3 regions of the Lysinibacillus telephonicus genome follow, and region 2 is predicted to be linked to each of the others. Evidence: riboswitches for the same ligand, from Rfam matches in the RefSeq annotation. Region 2 holds a riboswitch; each other region holds the start of a gene.
The links. Region 2 has a riboswitch for S-adenosylmethionine ahead of MKY04_RS19500 (bifunctional homocysteine S-methyltransferase/methylenetetrahydrofolate reductase). Riboswitches for the same ligand answer to the same signal wherever they lie in the genome.

Region 1: linked by a shared signal. The riboswitch ahead of MKY04_RS16495 (methionine ABC transporter ATP-binding protein) and the one ahead of MKY04_RS19500 (bifunctional homocysteine S-methyltransferase/methylenetetrahydrofolate reductase) in region 2 are both predicted to bind S-adenosylmethionine.
Region 3: linked by a shared signal. The riboswitch ahead of metA (homoserine O-acetyltransferase MetA) and the one ahead of MKY04_RS19500 (bifunctional homocysteine S-methyltransferase/methylenetetrahydrofolate reductase) in region 2 are both predicted to bind S-adenosylmethionine.

Annotation. Positions count from the first base shown of each region.
Region 1 is NZ_CP155468.1:3,395,540-3,400,815, forward strand. It holds gene MKY04_RS16480 (LysR family transcriptional regulator) at 1-754, shown strand, start outside; gene MKY04_RS16485 (MetQ/NlpA family ABC transporter substrate-binding protein) at 805-1,665, opposite strand; gene MKY04_RS16490 (methionine ABC transporter permease) at 1,737-2,405, opposite strand; gene MKY04_RS16495 (methionine ABC transporter ATP-binding protein) at 2,398-3,423, opposite strand; SAM riboswitch class I at 3,593-3,698, opposite strand; gene MKY04_RS16500 (thioredoxin family protein) at 3,743-4,063, opposite strand; gene MKY04_RS16505 (toprim domain-containing protein) at 4,145-4,501, opposite strand; gene gcvH (glycine cleavage system protein GcvH) at 4,838-5,221, opposite strand.
Region 2 is NZ_CP155468.1:4,040,244-4,045,519, forward strand. It holds gene MKY04_RS19500 (bifunctional homocysteine S-methyltransferase/methylenetetrahydrofolate reductase) at 1-1,110, opposite strand, end outside; SAM riboswitch class I at 1,377-1,476, opposite strand; gene hemG (protoporphyrinogen oxidase) at 1,553-2,944, opposite strand; gene MKY04_RS19510 (tetratricopeptide repeat protein) at 3,166-4,038, opposite strand; gene MKY04_RS19515 (LysR family transcriptional regulator) at 4,087-4,971, opposite strand; gene MKY04_RS19520 (alpha/beta hydrolase) at 5,167-5,276, shown strand, end outside.
Region 3 is NZ_CP155468.1:2,252,874-2,258,149, forward strand. It holds gene MKY04_RS10675 (sigma-70 family RNA polymerase sigma factor) at 1-267, opposite strand, end outside; gene metA (homoserine O-acetyltransferase MetA) at 521-1,459, opposite strand; SAM riboswitch class I at 1,564-1,673, opposite strand; gene MKY04_RS10685 (hypothetical protein) at 1,740-2,501, opposite strand; gene MKY04_RS10690 (AAA domain-containing protein) at 2,520-5,276, opposite strand, start outside.

The DNA of each region.
Region 1 (5,276 bases), 640 kb from region 2:
AGTAGGCAGAAATGTAAAACTTACACCAATAGGTAAAATCTTTTTGGAACATAGTGTTACTGCCTTGAAGGCAATTGATTTTGCGGTTAAACAGGTAGAAGAATATTTAGATCCAGCAAAAGGTACCATTAAAATCGGATTTCCAACAAGTTTAGCCAGTTATGTATTGCCAACTGTAATTTCTGCCTTTAAAAAAGAATATCCTGATGTTTTATTCCATTTGCGTCAAGGCTCATATCGTTATTTGATTGATGCTGTAAAAAACCGTGAATTAAACTTAGCTTTTTTAGGACCTGTTCCTGCCAAAGACGAAAGCATTAATACAATGATTCTTTTTAGCGAGAACATTCACGCCCTCCTTCCCGCTAATCATTCTTTGGTAAAGAAGGAAAAATTAAATTTAATTGATTTACGCAAAGAAAATTTCGTTTTATTTCCTGAAGGCTATATTTTAAATGAAGTCGTTGTTGATGCATGTAAATCTGCTGGATTTGTTCCAACTGTAACATCTGAAGGGGAGGATATGGATGCCTTAAAAGGATTGGTTGCAGCAGGTATAGGAATTACACTACTTCCTGAAAGCTCACTATATGATTCAACACCACGATTTACTGTCAAAATGCCTATTGAAAGCCCAAATATTATGCGAACTGTCGGAATAATTTACCCGACAAATCGTGAGCTTGCACCGTCAGAACAAGTATTTTTGAAATTTGTAAATACTTTCTTCTCACGACTTAATCGATTTTTATAAATAAAAGAAAAGCCCATTTGCTTCGAGAGCGAATGAGCTTTTCTTTTATTTTATTCACTTACAGGTACTACTGCGCCGCCCCATTCTTCAAGAATGAAGTTTTGAATTTCTTCAGAGCGTAATACTTCAACTAATTTTTTAATTGCATCATTATCTTTATCTTCAGAACGAACTGCGATTACGTTTACATATGGAGACTCTGAATCTTCAATCGCAATTGAATCTTCAATTGGGTTGATGCCAGCGTCGATAGCGAAGTTTGAGTTAATAACTACCGCATCTCCTTCTTCATTTTCATAGTAAGTAACCATCATTTCAGGTGCATCAGTTGCCTCAATTTTTAAGTTTTTAGGGTTCTCAACAATATCATCAAGAGTTGCTGCAGTTTTATCAATACCTTCTTTTAATTTAATTAAACCATTTGCTTCTAGTAAAGATAAAATGCGGCCATGGTCAGGGACTGAGCTTGAAATAAGAATTGTTGCCCCTTCTGGAAGTTCATCTAAAGATGCATACTTTTTAGAATAAATTCCCATTGGTTCAATATGAATTCCGCCAGCATTTACTAAATCATAGCCTTCTTCAGCATTTTTTTGCTCTAAAAACGGAATATGTTGGAAATAGTTTGCGTCAATATCTCCATTTGCTAAATCTTGGTTCGGCAAAATATAATCTTGGTATTCTTCAATTTCTAATTCAATACCTTGTTCAGCTAAAAGTGGTTTTGCTTGTTCCAAAATTATAGCATGAGGTGTATGAGAAGCACCTACAGTTAAAGTAACAGTTTCTGATTCTTTTGCAGCATCATCTTCAGCAGCTCCATCTGTAGAAGAAGTATCTTCTTTAGTACCACATGCAGCTAAAGCTAAAACAATTACTGATAAAACTAGAAATGATAAAAATTTCTTCATCTTTTGTTTCCCTTCTCTCTTTTAATGTTCTATGTGAACGGATCTATACCGTATGCACCAAAATTGTTTGTTTACCGCTTATCAGTTTTTGTCGTTACAAAGTCTCCAATAAATTGAATGACAAATACAACTATTAAAATAAATATTGTTGCCATAAGCGTTACATCTTCACGGCTGCGCTGGAATCCATCGATAAATGCTAAGTTTCCTAATCCGCCAGCACCAATAATACCAGCCATTGCTGTATAACCTACCAATGTAACAGCTGTTACTGTAATCCCTGATAAAAGTGCAGGTAATGCTTCAGGGATGAGCACTTTCCAAATAATTGTCGAAGTTTTTGCCCCCATTGAACGAGCTGCTTCTATTACACCTTTGTCAATTTCTCTCAACGCGATTAATACCATTCTGGCATAAAATGGGGCAGCACCGACAATAAGTGCAGGTAATGCTGCATTAACCCCACGGATTGTCCCAAGTAAAAACTTTGTAAATGGAATTAATAAAATAATTAATACGATAAATGGAATAGAGCGGAAAATATTTACCAGCGATCCAGTTATAAAGTTTGCCACTTTATTTGCCCAAACTTGATGTGGGCTAGTTAAAAATAATAGAATCCCAATAGCTAATCCAAGAACAAATGTTGCACCAGTTGAGATGATCGTCATATAAAGGGTGTCATATGTAGCTTGCCACATATCCTCCCAACTTACATTTGGAAATAATGTACTAAGCATGTTCAATCACCTCCGTTTGAATTTCATTTGATTTAAGGAGATTTAATGCTTGTACAACATTTGAGTTTTCTCCATCAATTTGAACAATTAATGTTCCATATGGTCCATTTGCTGTTTGCGAAATATTCCCGTGAACAATATTTACTTCTACATCAAATTGCTTAATTAGCTGTGAAATAATTGGCTGTTCTGTTTTGTTGCCAATAAACGTTAATTTTACAATTTTCCCTGTTGGATAGTTTGCTAAAACCTGTTCGATTGATACTTTAGTCTCTTTTGTTCCCGAAACCTGCATTACGAAATTTTTTGTTATTTCAGCTTGCGGATTTTGGAATACTCGGAGTACCTCGCCTGTTTCCACAATTCGTCCAGCTTCCATCACTGCAACACGATGGCAAATTTTTTGAATTACATGCATTTCATGTGTAATAAGAACAATTGAAAGGCCTAAACGCTTATTAATATCAAGTAAAAGCTCTAGTATTGAATCCGTTGTTTCTGGATCTAATGCACTCGTCGCTTCGTCACAAAGTAATACTTCTGGATTGTTTGCAAGAGCTCTAGCAATGCCGACACGCTGCTTTTGTCCACCTGATAATTGTGATGGATATGCGTTTTCTCTGCCAGATAATCCAACTAAATCAATCAGCTCTTTTACTTTCTTTGCTCGTTCGCTTTTCGCTACACCTGCAATTTCTAATGGAAATGCAATATTCTCTGCAACTGTACGAGACCATAACAAATTAAAATGTTGGAAAATCATACTTATCTTTTGGCGAGCAAGGCGCAATTTACTCCCTGATATAGATGAAATTTGTTGACCATTTACATTAACTGTTCCACTTGTTGGCTTTTCAAGACCATTTAACAATCGAATTAATGTACTTTTTCCGGCACCGCTGTAACCGATAATTCCAAAAATTTCACCTTTATTAATCGTCAAATTGACATCTTGAACAGCAGTCAGCTCGCCATTCTTCGTTTTATATACTTTTGTTATATCCTTTAATTCGATCATATTTGTACTCCTTTAAGATACGCTGTTACGTATTTGTACCGCGACAAAGCATTATAATATTCTCTATACTTTTCTAGCATATATACTTAATTTAATTTAAAATAAAACCCCTTCTACACAGATAAGTAGAAGGGGCATCGTACATTGTTATGTTTATACGCTAACCGTTCTCTTATCTTTCAAAGTATCCACTTCGCGTGACTTGGCACCTTTTCACATATTGTGATGGTTGCCGGGTTTCATAGGGCACTTCCCTCCACCGCTCTTTATAAGAGTTACGATATTAAATTTTAAATATTACGAATGTAACTTTATCATGTTAGTTTGATATAGTCAACATTTTTTTCAACTTTTCATATAGGTATGGTACGGATTGGAAAGCATACACTTTTTCAACAATTTCTCCATTATTACTAATGAGTAAGCATGGAACACTTTCGATTTGATAGTCAAATGCAAGTTCTTCTATAAAATTGATATTAGCTTTTCCAATTGGAACTTCAGGCAATAACTTTTCGATTACTTCCATCATCTTAGATGCTACGGCACAAGTACCACACATTGGCGTATATAAATAGAACGCTGCTAAATTATTTTGCTTTATCGTTTGCTCCCAATGTTGTTTTGTCCACTCTTCCATTGTTATCAGTCCTACTATCATTAATTTAATCAAGTACTAGAATTTATAACTCTCCTCAGGCTTCTATGCAAGATTAAGGTTTTACGCCTCACTGGATGAGGATAAATATTGTTTATGAACAGAAAATTTAGCTTCACTTAACAGATGAGCCAACACTTTCTTCGGTGCATTGGCAACCTCAATATATGTTCTAGGAATACAAAGATGGATAGCCTCTGAATAAATTCTTTTCGTTAGCTTTCTCAACTTCTCTCCCGAATTATCTGCATCAAATAAAGTATAAAGTTTACATTCTTCAAAAGGCTCAAGCAAATCTAGCAATGCATCTTCACTTATAGTACCATTTGTACAAATGATTTTTACGTCTTCAGCAAAGATTGGTGCAATGTTCAACTTATCCGATCGACCCTCAACAATTATACACTTTTCAACAGTCATTTGCTCACCCCACGGTTTGTAAGTAATATAAGCTAAAAATGAAGAGCATAAACACCCTTAGCTGCGCTACTCTAAAACGTAATATCATAGATCTAGCCGATTATGCTTTTTTCTTATCCCTAAGCTTGGTCGTCATCAACGTCTAAGAGACTATTGGCTGAAATCACATAGTTAATTTCATTAGCTTGGAGAAGGCCTCGATCAGCTGGGTGGCTTGCGCTAACACTCTTCAATAAAAATTATATTTCTTATTTTTAAAAAGAAGGTGGTTTAATATTATATTTTATTGTAAAAAAAACGCCAGTGTTATTCTGGCGTTTTTTATATATCATATTCTTATTCAGCATCAATTAATTCATCATATTGCTCAGGAGTTAATAAAGCTTCAACTTCTGAAACATCTGTCGGTTCCACAACAATCATCCATGCCTTGTCATATGGAGAATCATTAACGAATTCTGGGTTATCTTCTAGTTCAGAATTTACTTCAACCACTTTTCCTGAAATAGGCGCATATAGCTCTGAAACTGTTTTAACAGACTCAACACTACCGAATGGTTCGTTCAATTGAATCTCGTCACCGATTTGCGGTAATTCAACAAATACGATATCACCTAATTCAGATTGTGCAAAATGCGTAATACCAACGCGTACTTTTCCATCTTCAACTTTTACCCATTCGTGCTCTTTTGAGTAACGTAAATCTTTCGGTGTGCTCACTCAAAACCCCTCCAATTTATGTAGTTCCATCAAGTTCAGTGTGACATATTTTTTT
Region 2 (5,276 bases):
TCCCATGGCAATATTGCTGATGCGAGGGGAAGCAAGTGAATTATCTGCCATCATAATAATATCCGCACCTTCATCGTAAAGCGCCTTTGCCCCCTCTACAAAGGGGTCAATTTCTAAATGCCTTGGAGTATCAAGCTCCACAATAATTGAACGCTCCCGCTTCGCTTTTTCATGAAGTGGCTCAAGCTTACGCGGTTCTGGATCCTGTATAAAGATCTCTTGTTGCAGTTTAGTCTCTTTCGATTCAACAGGCTTTAGTTTTTCCAGTTTCTTCTTTACAGATTCAATATGTTTTGGCGTCGTACCACAGCATCCGCCTATTAAACGAACACCTTGATTTCGTAATTGAACAGATGCACGCGCAAAATAATCGACCTCTGACTCATAAATGACACGACCATCTTCTATATCTAATAACGATGCATTGGGATATGCTGATAAATACGCGTTTTCGGGAAGCTCTACACATTCAAATGCTTGTATTGTATGATACGGTCCTAGCCTGCAGTTCACACCAACTACATCCGCCCCAATACTCTCTAGTTCATTTAATGCAGCATTCAATCGGAGCCCATTTTGTAAAACACCAGGTTCATGCATCGAAACCTGAGCGATAATCGGTATATCAGTTATAATACGCAGCATTTTTATAGTTTCTGATAATTCTTCAAAATCATAATACGTTTCTAATAATAGACCGTCTAAACCGCCATTAATTAATACTTCTGCTTGAACTCGAACCGATGCTAATATTTCTTCTAAAGTAGAATCACTCTTTCGAACTCCTCGAATGCCCCCGATTGAACCAACAATAAATTGGTTTCCATTTGAAACAGCATTTTTTGCTATTGCAATTGCGGCTGCATTTATTTCTACAACTTTCGATTCAAGTCCATAGCGTGCAAGCTTAATCGCATTCGCACCATATGTATTCGTTTGGATGACATCTGCTCCAGCTGCAATATATTCTCTATGAATCTTTTCAATTACGTCAGGCTTTACGAGATTCATTTCTTCATGACAATTATCTAGTCCATACGAATATAATAGTGTTCCCATTGCACCATCTGCAGTTAAAACTTTTGATTTTAAAGCTTCCAATAATCTCATTTCTTTCACTCATCCCCCATCGGTTACTTTTAAAAAATTCTGTCTCTTTACGAGAAAAGCATAAACTCCTAAAGCTATGCATCTTAAACGTAATATTATGCTTTTGCTTGACCCTTATACCGCCGTTTACTCCTCTTATATGAAAGAGCCTTTGCGTTTACGGAGGAGTAGACTTCAACTTAGAGAATTCCTTCATCCGTTAAACTTCAAAAAATAAAAAGCCTTCTTTTTTCGAAAAGAAGGCTTAGCATGCTAATTAGATTTCCTTCTTATCTCTCGGCTCTTTGCCAGCTGGATTTAGCACCTTACATTTTGTTGGTTGCTGAAGCTTCATCGGGCCAGTCCCTCTGCTTCTCTTGATAAGAGTTGTTTTTTATTATATTAAGTTGAATCATATCTTGAAATAGCTCTTTCGTCAATACTATAATCAGATTTTTGTGAATCATTGCAATAATATGTTAGAAATTTTCTCTGCAGTATTTTTTCCATTTTCAATACATGCACCTATTCCTACGCCAAAGTAAGAGCAGCCAGCGATGAAAAGATTAGGATATTTATCTTCAAGTTCATTCTGAACAACCTGCAAAGCTTCATTATGCGCCAAATCATATTTAGGCATTGAATCAATCCACTTCTCAACATTAACAACAACAGGTTCTTCTTCGATATTCAAGCTTCTTTTCACATCATTTAGAGCTACTTTTGTAAGCTCCTCTTCTGACATAGCAGCAAGTTCTTCATACTTTGGATTATTATTTTTATAGAACAAGCGGATAAGTAAATTGCCATTCACTGATGTATGTTTCCATTTACGACTTGTCCATGTTGATGCATTGCATACTAAATCACTATTGTGTGAAACAATAAAACCAGTTCCATCAGCTGGCAATATTGAGTCAGGTACATCAAACCCTAAATACATAGTAATTGCAGAGGCATTTGTAAATTTTGATAATTGGTTATCTAATTCTTTATCGTTCAGTACAGATCGAACAACTTGGTTCGGTACAGCTAATACAACAGCATCAGCCAAAACGGAAGGTCGATTATCAAATGACACTTCATAACCGTTATTATGCTTTTCAACACTAATTGTTGCAGTATTTTTATAAAACTTTACTTCTGGCATTAATTCTTCAAGTCGATTAATTAATGCAGTTAAACCATTTCTAAACGAGATGAATTTTTTATTTGCGGCTTTCTCGAACTGCTCTCGATTTGCTTCAAAGCCTTTTATAATACTTCCATATTTATTTTTATAATCAACTAAGTAAGGCAATGTTGATGCTAGAGAAAGCTGATAAAGATCGCCTGAATAAACACCAGCTAATACAGGCGCTATTTGCTTTTCAACAATTTCTTTCCCTAAAAAGTATTCTAAAAATTCCCCTATAGAGCTTTCTTTCGTAAACTTTGTATTCGGCAACTCAAAATCTTTTAATACTCTTTTTTTACCTTCTTCTGAAATCAATGTGCTAGCATTTAATGAATCAATATCCATAGGAATTCCAAAGGTTGACCCTGCTGGTATTGCATGCAATTCGTTGTTTGTATGTATATAAGAAATTCCTGTTTCGTTATATACAAGCTCCGATTCAAAATCAAGCTCTTTAACAAGGTCCAGCACTCCAGGGTAACGGGCTACTATAGAATCTGCACCAGTTTCCATAATGAAGCCATTCTCATATTCAGTATGCATTTTACCGCCCAAATAATCATTTTTTTCCGCTAGTATAAGACGAATAGGTGCATCTAATTCTTGGGCATATCTTCTCAAATAATGCATTGTACATAATCCTGTTATTCCGCCTCCAACTACAACAACCGTTTTCATCATTACAACTCCCTATCCGAACAATTTAACTCTTACTAATAGTATAAACTTTTTTTCAATATAGAGCTTGTATGTTACTTTACAAAATTAGTACAAAGAATATGGCTGTTGCTGATGAAGAAGAAATAGCCTTTAAATTTTCACTTTATAACGAAGAAAAGGGATGTACAGAAATTCCTCTTTCTGTACATCCCTTATTTCAATTCAAATTAAAATATTTTCTATTCCGTACTTTTCATTTGATACATAGCCGATTTACGCCAACGTGCAGCTTCTTTTTTATCCTTAGGCACATCTAATCCCTGCTCGTAAATACTGGCGATATTTAGTTTTGCTTGATAATCGCCCATAAGAGCCGCTCTTTTATAATAGTGGAGCGCCTTCTTGCCATTTCTAGCAACACCTATACCATTTTCAAATAAAAAGCCAAGATTATAAATAGAATCAATATGGTGAGATTCCGCAGCTTTCTCAAACCATTCTAAAGCTAAAGAAATGTTGCTTTGCTGTCCTAGCAGTCCGTCTAAATAGATGGAACCAACTCGGTATTGTGCTTCATTATAGCCCCCTTCAGCAGATGCTAAATAGTAGCTTAAAGCCTTTTCTTCATCAGCTTCAATGCCAATTCCCTGCTCATAAATAATTCCAAGTGTAAACATAGCCTCAACTACATTATGCTTTGCAGCGGTTTCAAACCAATATAACGCCTCCTTCTCATTAACCGGGACACCTTCCCCGTTCAAGTACATATCTGCTAAATTATTCGCCGCATCTGCATGGCCTTTTTCCGCGGCTTTTTTATATAATTTAAATGCCTCTGTATAGTTTTCTTCTACACCAAGTCCTTCAAAATAACAATTTGCCAGCTCATACATTGCCTCTATATTCCCTTCGACGGTCGCTTCGCTCAACCAGAAAACTGCCGCTCTAAAATTTTCAAGCTGTCGGTAAATATGCGCTATTTCAATCATAGAGTCTACATCTCCATCTATTGCGAGATTATAAAATGCAAGAGCCATTTCTATTTCTTCATTGTTAAATATATGTTTATGCTCATACAGCAATTGTTCAAACATTTCTCGATCATACTGCAACGTTATCTTCACCTTTTATAAGTAATTAATAAGTTTTCTATTTATTGCTTATTTTCCTTTAAAATATTCAACTAAATAATTTTTGAATTGATTTGCTGCAGGGGATAGATAACGTCCTCCTGACCATGATACTCCGATTTTTCTTTCGCAGATTGGATCACTTACTCGAATTTTACACACATTGTATTCATTTAAACCTTTTATATTAGGAATAAGTGATACTCCAAGCCCCGCACCAACGAATCCTGCAACAGTATGCATTTCTTCCCCGGCAAATGTAATATTTGTTGTTACACCCGCTTGTTTAAAAAATTTATCGACAATTTGTCGCAGCGCATTTCCTCTTTTAATAGAAATAAACGATTCATCTTTTATTTCTTCAAGCCTAATTGTTTCTCGATTAGCAAATCGATGGTTTTTAGGTACAATAACAAACAATTCTTCATTCCACAGCTCAATCCACTCGATGTCTATTGTTTTCGATTCAATTCTTTGAGATAAACATAAATCAATAACCCCTTCTTCAAGTCCCTTCAGTAGATTATAAGAAGTTGCTTGGGTAAGTGTAAATCTCATATTAGGATATTTGTCAGGGACATGTGCCATCAACTCTGGTACAACTTCCATTCCTAGAGTATGAATAAATCCGAATGCAACTTCCCCATACCCTGGCATTACTAGACCGCCTATTTCCTCTTTCGCCTTTTCATATTCCTTTAAAATAATTTCAACACTTTCCAAAAAAAGTTTACCGTAGCGATTTAGATTAATTGAACGGCCTTGTCGATCAAAAAGAGGCACTCCAATTTCTTGTTCGATGTTCGAAATTGATTTACTTAAAGCTGGTTGGGAGATATTAAGCTTCTCTGCTGCTTGTGTCATATGCTGCATCTCCGCAACGGTTTTAAAATATTCTAGCTGCTGAATTTCCATATTTGAAAACCTCTCTTTAATTGATAACTGTTTGGAATGAAAATGATAAAAACAATAAATTGTACTTATGTATCGTTAACACTATAATAATGTTAAACAATCAGTTTGCATATCAAATTCTAATAAAGAAAACAATACTTTTCAGAAAATTTCCTTATATTTGTCACAAGTAAGAAATTAAAGGAGTTCAAAAAAATGAAAATTATTCCGCCAAAACCATTTACAATTGAGAAAGGTAAACGTGCCGTTCTTTTACTTCATGGTTTTACTGGAAATACTAATGATGTTAAACGTTTAGGTAAATA
Region 3 (5,276 bases), 1.8 Mb from region 2:
CAAACGTTTCTTTTTCTTCTGCATATCATGACATACATTTAATAACACTCGAATAAGCCAAGTAGATAAATATTCCGGCTTTTTAACAGTATGGAGTTTTTTTAAGCTGCGGTAAGTAAATTCCTGTATGGCATCAAGTGCATCATATTCATTTTTAAAATAACTAAAAGCAATCCTATAGTGCGTATCTTCGTACATTTCTAAAAGTTCGAGGAAGGCTGATTTATCACCATCAATTGCTTTTTTCTCGCGTTCAAAGTTTTGCATATGTCTCCCCCTTTAATCATTAGACTTTCTATAATAAAAAAACGTTCATTAATTAATAACTTTTTCTATAAAGTAAAAAAGGGGCTGCTTTTGAAGCCATTTTAGGATGAGCCTACTGATGAAAATGACACGATTATTAAAGAAGTTGCTGATTACAAACAGTTGAGGGGCTGCTCAGAAATTTTAATTTCTAAACAACCCCAACATAAATTGTATTTATATTTTGAAAATTCTTAAGTAACCGTTACACTTTCTATATATGGTACTCAATCATGTCATCGACAAAATGCCAGTCGTATGGTGTTTCTTGGTATACGTAGTAGTTTAACCAGTTGTAGAAAAGTAAATGTGAATGGGCACGCCATGTGTTTTTTGGTGTTTTTGATGGATCGTTATTCGGGAAATAGTTTACTGGAATATCTACTGGCTCCCCTTTTTCAACATCGCGAATATATTCATCTGCCAACGTTGTTGCATCATATTCTAAATGGCCAGTAATCATAATATGCTTTGTATCTTTTGATTGGATAATAAATGGTCCAGCTTCTTCAGAGTAGCTTAATAATCTTAAGTCAGGATGGCTGCGTACATCATCAATAGATACAGAAGTATGTCTTGAATGAGGAGCAACATACTCATCACTAAATCCTCTTACTAAATCAACCGTAAGATCTGTAATGACATGCGAATAAATGCCAGAACATTTTCTTGGCAGTTCAAATTTGCCGATATTAAAATGATGATAAAGTGCAGCTTGTGCTCCCCAGCAAATATACATGCAAGATGTTACGTTAATTTTTGCCCAATCCATAATTTCTGTAATTTCTTCCCAATAGTTAACATCTTCAAACTCCATACGTTCTACTGGTGCACCTGTAATAATCATGCCATCAAAACGACGGTGCTTAATTTCATTAAATGTTTTGTAGAATGTGTCTAAGTGCGATTTTGAAACATTTCGCGACGCATATGTTGCTGTGTTTAGAAACGTTACATTCGTTTGTAAAGGCGTGTTCCCTAATAAACGTAATAGTTGCAGCTCTGTTTTCTCTTTTTCTGGCATTAAGTTGCAAACTAAAATGTTTAGTGGACGAATTTGTTGCGTTCTCGCGCGGTCTTCTTCCATCACGAAAATTTTCTCTTGTCGCAATTTTTCTCCAGCAGGTAAATTCTTTGGTATATTTATAGGCATTCTTGTTCCCCCATTTCTTATAATGCCGTTTTCATCTCTCTTTTAAATCAAATAAAAAACCCCTCATTCCAGCATGAGAATGAGAGGTACAATGTAAACGCGCACTCTTATCTCTCAAGACATAACGTCTTGCTGGAAGTAGCACCTTTCTAACTGCTGTTAGAGGTTGCTGAAGCTTCATAGGGCCATGTCCCTCTGCTTCTCTTGATAAGAAAGATGAAATTAAGCTAATACTAACATGGAAAATTAATATTTGCAATATTCGAGATTTATTTTTTTGTTAATATTTTTCTTGCCACATAGATTGTTCTTTTTCTTGTAATTGATACTCAAGAGTAGTGTCCCAAGAATCCAGCAGTGTGTTCCAAACTCGAGCATGAAAAGAACTTTTTTCTTTATCAAAAATAATAAACTCTAAACATGGGATATCATTGATTTGTACATTTTCAATAGCATCGATTGATGTAATGAACAATTGATCTGATTGCTGATCGTCTTCATAATTGTGCTGCAGCTTTCGTATTTCAGGTAAAATCTTGTCGTTATCAATATTAAGCTCCTCCTCATGTGAGCTATATCGATATATTTTTTCAGGAAAATCTTCAAAATCCAAAATTTCTTCAATATCCCCACTAAAAAATGACTGATGAGTTGGGCTATATAAAAGCTCTACGGAAGTTGTATCTTGATCTTCTTCATAAACGCCATTTGCTAATTGTTTCAACCCTTTTTCAGTTAATTGATAACAATCCTCAACTTTAGTGATAAGCCCTGTTTTATGCATTTTGGATAATAAATCTTGTACAAAGAGCTCTTCTACTAAAAGAATTTCGCTTAATTGCTCACTATTTTTAAATTTCGCTTTTTGTAATGAAATAAGCAGCATTTTCATTAAAATGTCCATTTTCGTACGAAGTACTGGTTTATATGAAACGTTTATTGTATGAACAGGAAAGCACCAAATGTCTTTTTGAACAATCGTTCCAGTAGTTTTGCTTTCAAGCTGCTCTAATAATTTCTGTTGTAATAATTGTAGCTCCATCGCTCCTCCTTTATAACATTAATTAATAACTGTTTTTTCGTATTCTCTATAGCCGTTCTGGTTTTTAACTACATTTAATAAATTTTTATACATGTTTCGTGTTTCTTCGTGCTTTGGACGTCGTGTAAACATTTCTGTACTGCCAATTAATACGAGCAATTCCCGTGCACGTGATAGGGCGACATTTAAACGGCGATAATCCTTGGCAAAACCAATATCACCATACTTATTGTCATTGTTTCGAACCATGCTGACCAAAATAACATCCATCTCCATGCCTTGGAATTTATCAACAGATCCTGTTCTAATATGCAGGTGAGGAAGATGCAATTCTTCTTCGATTAATCGATTAATCCGTTTTACTTGTTCAGCATAGAAACTTATTACACCAACTGATTTTAAAGTGTCTTGTTCTATAATGCCTTGTTCTTTTGCTTGTTCAGTTGCATCATTTAAGTCAAGGAGCATATTGCGAATCATATCAAGTTCTGCTGTGTTAAATAAACTTGAGCCTTCCTTCATCCTTTCCTCGAAAAATGCCGGCTTATTCGGTATATCGAACCATAGTAAATGTTCGCTGCGATTTACAAATTTGCTATTTAATTTATGGTCTCTCACTGCATCTGAATCCGTTAGGCCGCACTGAAGAGAGTCATTTTCACTCTTATAAAATGACGTAATTGTTTGCATAATATTTTCGTGCATCCGGTATTGAATGGCGAGCATTTTTTTATTCGAACGCGGCAAGTTTTTATATAACCGTTCAAATAATGATTCTTCAAGCAGTTTTTCTAGTTCTCGTTTTTCTTCAAATGTATCGCTTTCTTTTATGACCGTTTCTAAAGTTTCTTCGAATGTATCATCGCCTATTAATGGCGGTAATTGGTGATGGTCCCCTACTAATACGATCTTTTTACCCTTTAACATTGGCAGCAATAGTTCTGGTGGTGTTGCCTTCGACACTTCATCGATAATAACAACATCAAAAATCGGGTAATTATCCATAAATTCTTTGTTTGCAGATGCAACACAGGTTGTCCCAATTACATTTGCATGTTTTACATATAATTTGCGAATTTCATCTAAATCGTGATCAGTAGATTGTTCAAGCAATTCTTTCCACTGTAATTGTAAACTTTGCGTGATTGGAAGCATTGAAATTTTTAAATCCAGTTTCTCTATTTCTTTTTGATGACTTTTTATTTTTTCATTAGTTTTTTCTAGTTCAAGCTCAGGATTTAGTTTTGTAATTTGCTCTAATTGTTCATATTTCTTTTCAAGGAGCAAACCATCTAAATTAAGTTGTTTTAAGTCAGCAATTGTTTCTTTTAATAGCTGTTGACCATTTAATAATTCAGTCTCTATACTTTGCTTTTCATTTACTTTTTTCTCTAATTGCGAGTCAATTTCTAGTAACCGTTCTTTATCTTGTTGTAATTTTTTAATATCTTCTTCAAGTAAAGTACAAACTGATTGCAGCTCACTTGTTGAAGGAATGACCGAGCCTTCTAAAATAGGATGAAATGCTTCTAGACGATTATGATATTGTTCAATCTTTTGGTTCAAGCTATCTTCTTGTACTTTTAATGAATTAATGGAAGATTGATCTACTCCGGTTTTCTCCATAATTTGATCGGTTACTTCTTCTTTTATTTTTGAAAAAACGAGGAGAGATTCATCAATTAGCGCCCGATATCGATATGATAACTGATCTAGGAAGCGTTTTCTCATATATAACCCTTGAATAGAACGCAATCCATTTTCCTTATTAATCTTCTTTTGAGCGAAGGCATAGCTTAGTTTAGTTAAAAAGTCATTTATCTCATCTAAAGAATAATGGTGATTTGGCGGCAAATCTACAGTTTGCACTTGTATTCCAAGGGTAGTATGACTATATTCAATTGCTTTTTCTAATCGATTCATTATTTCTTTTAATGGTTTAAATTTTATTAGCTGCGTATGGATTTTTTCCATATCAGCGAACAGTTGATTCAAAACATATCCGCGGCGTAGCTGGTGTTTTTCTATTATCTGTTCAACTTCATAAACTTTTTTCAACGATTGGATTTGTTCTACCGTATTCTCCACTTTATCAGAGCTAAAATCTAATTTTTCTAATCGGTTTCGAATATTTTCTCGTTGTTTTTCTACTTGATCTAATTGCTCTTTTAATTGTAAATACTCGATGGTATGTTTACTTTTTTGAATTTTTTCCTCTGCTTTTTGTATTTCCTCATTTATTGATTGTAATGAACCAATTGATGTTAGTTGTTCATTTAGTTCATTTATTTTTGCTGTTAATTTTTCTAGAGAATTTGTTAATGTTTCTATTCCTTGTTCTGTTTTCTCACGTTCTTTTTTTAGTGGAATGATTTGTTTTTTGAGCTGTGAAATCTTTTCTGCCACTTCTTCAAGCTCTATTTTTGCTTTTTGCTTCTTTTCAATGTCCTCAAGTAATTTTAATTCTCTATTTTTTAATAACTCAATTTGACTTTTACATTGAGTGATTTCTTCTTTTAGTTCTTGTTCTTTTGTTTGATGATGGTTAATTTCATGAATAATAGCCTCGTATGTTTGTTTCTTCCAGTACTGTGCAACATTTTCTTCAATAAACTTTTTTCCTTCTTCTTCAATACTTTCTGTACGGCCATATCTTAAAATACGTATATCTTTATTTGATAATAATCGGCTTAGTGCATTGTCTACTGCCAAATTCGATTGAGAGGCAATCAAAGTCCTTAAACCAGCTTTTGCATTTTGGTAGCAAATTTCAGA